DNA from 2 places in the Cellulosimicrobium sp. BMG9.22 genome. Region 1 is predicted to be linked to the other one. Evidence: riboswitches for the same ligand, from Rfam matches in the RefSeq annotation. Region 1 holds a riboswitch; the other holds the start of a gene.
What was found. Region 1 has a riboswitch for FMN ahead of pnuC (nicotinamide riboside transporter PnuC). Riboswitches for the same ligand answer to the same signal wherever they lie in the genome.

Region 1 (2,443 bases):
AGGCGCCGGCGTAGTCGAGGTCGAGCGGGGTCACGAGGTCGTAGGTGGGCTCGGTGACGCCGGGCATGATCGGGGTGGTGGGCATCGGTGCTCCCCTGGGAGGGCGGCTGCTGGTCGGTCGAGCGCGATCGTCGGCGACGGCGGTGCCCGGGTGGCGGGCCGACGTCGCCGGCGGTCTTCTCCCATAGTGCAGCGATACCAAGTCTCAGTCAATCTGAGACCCGGTATCGCGGTCCGCTCCCCGCGTAGGGTGCCCCACATGGAACCTGTCGCGGTGCCCTGGGACGACGACGCCTCGGCCGGCGCGTGGATCGCGGAGCGGCTCGGTGACTTCGGGCCGACGGTCGACGGCACGGTGCCGCGCGGGTACGCGGCCTACGTGTGCATCGAGCACCCCGAGCCGGACGACGACATCACGCCCGCCACGCAGACCGACGCCCTCGCCGCGGTGCTCGCTCCGTTCACGGGCGACCAGCCCGTGCACCTCGCGATCTGGACGGGACACCCGTTCCTCTACGACCACGGCGCGGACCCGCGCGCGACGTCGGGCATCTCGCCGTTCTTCTCGTGGCACCCGGACGCACCGCGCCCGAGCGACGCGGAGGTCGAGCAGGCGCTCGCGGAGGCGTGGGAGCAGCTCATCCCGACCCTCACCGAGCGCCCGGCCGCGCCGATGCTCCTGCTCCCGCACCGCGAGTACCACCTGTGGACGGGGACGCTGGCCGACGCGGGCGTGTTCCGGCACCAGGAGCAGCCGCCGAACCTGTGGTGGCCGGAGGACCGGTCGTGGTTCGTCGGGACGGAGATCGACGCGTCGGCCACCTACGTCGGCGGGAGCGACGCGCTCGTCGAGGCGCTGTGCGCGGACGCGACGCTCGGCGCGACCCGGGTCGCGCCGTCGGACCGCATGCTCTACGAGGACTGAGGCCGCGACCTCACGCTCAGCACGAGGTCAGGCGGGCACGCCCGCCGACGCCGCAGCAGCCTCGGCGGTGGCCTGGCGCTTGATGCGCCACCACACGAAGAACCCGACGAGCGTGAACGCGCCGTAGAAGACGTACATGAACGCCGACGCGTAGTACCCGGCGGAGACGAGCAGCGGCACGCCGACGATGTCCACCGCGACCCAGATCAGCCAGAACTCGACCCAGCCCTTCGCCATGCCGTACGTCGCGAGCAGCGAGCCCATGAAGATCCAGGCGTCGGCCCACACGGGCTCGAACGAGCCCATCGCGCGGAAGACGGGCGTGAGCACCGCCGTGCCGACGAGGAGGGCGAGCACGAGGGCGATGCGCTGCCGCGCCGTCGCCCACTGCGGCACGACGCTCACCCCGTGGCTGTCCGCGTCCGCGTCCCCCAGTCGCTGCTGGGTCCGGCGCCACTGCACCCACCCGTACACGGACACGATGACGAACATGACCTGGCGGCCGGCCTGGCCGAGGAGGTTCACGGGGTTGGGCGTCGCGAAGACCGCGCCGAGGAACACCGTGAGCAGCAGCAGGTTGCCGACGATGCCGACCGGCCACGCCCACACCTTGCGCCGCATGCCGCCCAGCGCGGAGGCCAGGCCGAACACGTTGCCCACGATCTCGCGCCACAGCAGGTGCTGGTCGCCGATCGTCAGCTGCGCGTCGAAGAGCGCGTGGATCAGGTCCATCGGTGTTCCCTCGTCGTCCCGGGCGCGACGGACTCCGGGGGCGTGAGGACGGCGCGACAGGGTCACCCGTCGCGCCGCACGTGCTTCCTCCCATCCGGACTTTCACCGTCGGTCCCGGAGTTCCACTAGGTCAACCGCGCGTAGGGCGCGGGTCGCGGACTGTCACCGCCGGCTCGGAATTGCACCGACCCCGGAGCACGTTCGTGCGTACTGCGTGCTGCAACGGTGGATGCTACCGGCACATTCCCGTGCCGGGCGAGGGCCGGCGCTCAGCCCAGGGCGTCGCGGACCGCGCGGGCGACGTCGTCCGCGACCTCGTCGGCGTCCGATCCGGCGTCGACGACGGTCACGACGACGCGGCGCCCGTCGGTGCCGGGTCGCTCGCGCGAGGGGGGCGGACCGGCCGGGGCGGTGACGTCGTCGTCGTGGGCGGAGTACCGCCCGACGGCGGCGCGGCGCAAGTCGGAGAACGCCTCCTCGAGCTGGGGGCGCAGGTCCTGCTCGGGGTTGCGCAGCCAACGGCGCAGGAGCGCGTTGTGGACCGCGACGACGGACGCGGCGAACGCGATGGACGCGGTCGAGCGGCGCGCGTCGGGCGGCAGGGCGTCGCGCAGGTACGCAGTGAAGGCGCGCTCGTAGCGGTGGGTCGTGACGAGCTCGCGGTCGCGCAGCGCGGGCACCTCCTGCAACAGGCGGTGGCGCGCGAGCGACGTCTCGCGCTGGCGGACGTGGTGATCGAACACGAGGCGGGCCGCGCGGCACACCTCGAGGTACGGGTCGACCGTG
Region 2 (2,443 bases), on a different contig from region 1:
GGTGAGCGACACACCGCTCACCGCGATCGAGCCCTTCTCAGCGACGTACCGGGTCAGCCCCGTCGGCGCCGAGAACACCAGGTCGTCCCAGCGCTCCCCCGGCGCCCGGCTCACCAGCGTGCCGACGCCGTCCACGTGGCCCTGGACGACATGCCCGCCCAGCCGCGCGTCGGCGCGGACCGCCCGCTCCAGGTTCACCGGGGAACCCGTGGCGAGATCCCCCAGCGCCGTGCGCCGCAGCGACTCCGGCATGACGTCCGCCGTGAACGACCCGTCCTCACCCACGCTCGTCACGGTGAGGCACACGCCGTTCACCGCGATCGAGTCCCCCAGCCCCGCGTCCGACGTCACCAGCGGACCCACGATCGTGAGGACCGCGTCCCCGCCACCCTCACCGCCCGGGTACGCGACCTCCCGGACCTTCCCCATCTCCTCGACGATCCCCGTGAACATCAGACTGCTCCATCCTCTCGACCACTGTTCCTGGACACCACGAGCGCGTCGTCCCCGACACGCCTCACCTCGACCGTGCGGAACCGGAGCGCGTCCGCGATCGACGACACCCCCAGGCCGCCGACCATCCGACGCCCGTCGCCCAGCAGCACCGGCGCGACGTACGAGTGCAGCTCATCGACCGCCCCGGCCGCGAGGAACGCTGTCGCGAGCGTCGGGCCACCCTCCACGAGCACGTGGCGGACCTCCCGCTCCGCGAGCCGTCCGAGCGCCTCCCCCACGTCGCGAGTCAGGAGATGGACCAGCTCACCGCCCGGGCCCCGGACTCGCGCCGCGGACGGGACCCCGCGCAGCCCCACCACGACCCGCAGCGGCTGGTGCGCCGCGAGACCCTCGGTGCGGCCCTCGGCGCTCGCGGCACCGCTCGCGTCGGCGTGCACGCGCGCCGTGAGCTCCGGGTCGTCGCTGAGAAGCGTGCCGGAGCCGACGACGATCGCGTCCACCTGGGCACGCACCCGGTGCGCGTGCGCACGTGCCGACGGCCCCGTGATCCAGCGGCTGGTGCCGTCCTGGGCCGCGACGAACCCGTCGAGCGTCGTCGCTGTCTTGAGCGTGACGTACGGCGTACCGCGACGTACCGACGTGAGCCAGACGCGGAGCAGCTCCTCGCCCTCCGCTGCACGGAGCCCACGCGTCACGCGCACTCCGGCAGCGCTCAGGCGGCGTGCACCACCGGTCGCCGTCGGGTTCGGGTCGTCGACGGCGTGGACGACCTCGGCGATGCCCGCCCCGACGAGGGCGTCGGCGCACGGTCCGGTACGCCCGGTGTGGGCACACGGCTCGAGCGTGACGACGGCGGTCGCGCCCCTCACGTCGGCGCCCCTCTCCCGGGCGTCGGCGAGAGCCGCGACTTCCGCGTGCGGCGTCCCTGCGCCCCGGTGGTAGCCCTCGGCGAGGACCGACCGCGGGCGCGGGTCGACGGACTCCGGCGCTGCGCCGGGGCGCGCCGGGCCGTCGGCGGGCGCCGAGGCGAGGAGGACGCAGCCGACGCGGGGGTTCGGACCGTGCGCCGGACCGCGTGCGGCGAGCTCGAGCGCGCGCGCCATCGCCGCGTCGATCGTCAGGGTTCGTGGATGCTCGCCCATCGTCCTCCTCCCGAGCACGGGTGCTCCGGGGTGAGGGCGGGCGGCGGGTCGGGGCGCTCAGCGTCCGACGTCGTCGCTCACCACGGCAAGGCCGTCACCGTCGCTGACGGGTGCCCCGGCGGGTCGCCGAGGCACCACGCGCTCTGGCGTGGCCCTGCCGCACGTGCTTCCTCCCATCCGGACTTTCACCGTCGGTCCTGGAGTTCCACCAGGTCAACCGCGCGTAGGGCGCGGGTCGCGGACTGTCACCGCCGGCTCGGAATTACACCGACCCCGGAGCACGTTCGTGCGTACTGCTGCTTCAACGGAGCATGCTACTCGCCCATTCCCCCGGCCTCTCCGCCCGGCACCTGGCCGGCCGGCGTGCGCCCGCCGGCCAGACCCCCGTGCTCGAGGCTGGATGGCGAGGCGGGTTGTCAGGTGGTCTACTTCGAGATGCGCGCTTGGCACACTATTTTTTCGAGAAGATGATGGCTGCTCGCACGCCGAGGTCTTCTCCGCCCGGCGACGAGGGTCAGCGCACGTCAGTGCGTCTCAGTGGACGTGGGCAGCCGACGTCGCGAGGTCACGCAGCGCCTCGATCTCCCCCGGCACGTTCTCCGCCCCGTACACCGCGGACCCGGCGACGAACACGTTCGCGCCCGCGTCGGCGGCCCGCTCGATCGTCGAGCGCGACACTCCCCCGTCGACCTGGATCCACACGTCGAGACCCGACTCGCCGACGGCCTCACGCGCCCGGCGGATCTTGGGCAGCGTCCCCTCGATGAAGGACTGGCCGCCGAAGCCGGGCTCCACGGTCATGACGAGGATCATGTCGACCTCGGCCAGGAGGTCCAGGAAGGGCT

Region 2: linked by a shared signal. The riboswitch ahead of ribD (bifunctional diaminohydroxyphosphoribosylaminopyrimidine deaminase/5-amino-6-(5-phosphoribosylamino)uracil reductase RibD) and the one ahead of pnuC (nicotinamide riboside transporter PnuC) in region 1 are both predicted to bind FMN.

Annotation. Positions count from the first base shown of each region.
Region 1 covers NZ_JBZGBY010000013.1:46,702-49,144, forward strand. The annotation lists gene AC4H2H_RS10725 (acyl-CoA dehydrogenase family protein) at 1-85, opposite strand, end outside; gene AC4H2H_RS10730 (hypothetical protein) at 260-925, shown strand; gene pnuC (nicotinamide riboside transporter PnuC) at 953-1,657, opposite strand; FMN riboswitch at 1,734-1,860, opposite strand; gene AC4H2H_RS10740 (TetR/AcrR family transcriptional regulator) at 1,927-2,443, opposite strand, start outside.
Region 2 covers NZ_JBZGBY010000007.1:60,159-62,601, forward strand. The annotation lists gene AC4H2H_RS07420 (riboflavin synthase) at 1-453, opposite strand, end outside; gene ribD (bifunctional diaminohydroxyphosphoribosylaminopyrimidine deaminase/5-amino-6-(5-phosphoribosylamino)uracil reductase RibD) at 453-1,598, opposite strand; FMN riboswitch at 1,758-1,884, opposite strand; gene rpe (ribulose-phosphate 3-epimerase) at 2,133-2,443, opposite strand, start outside.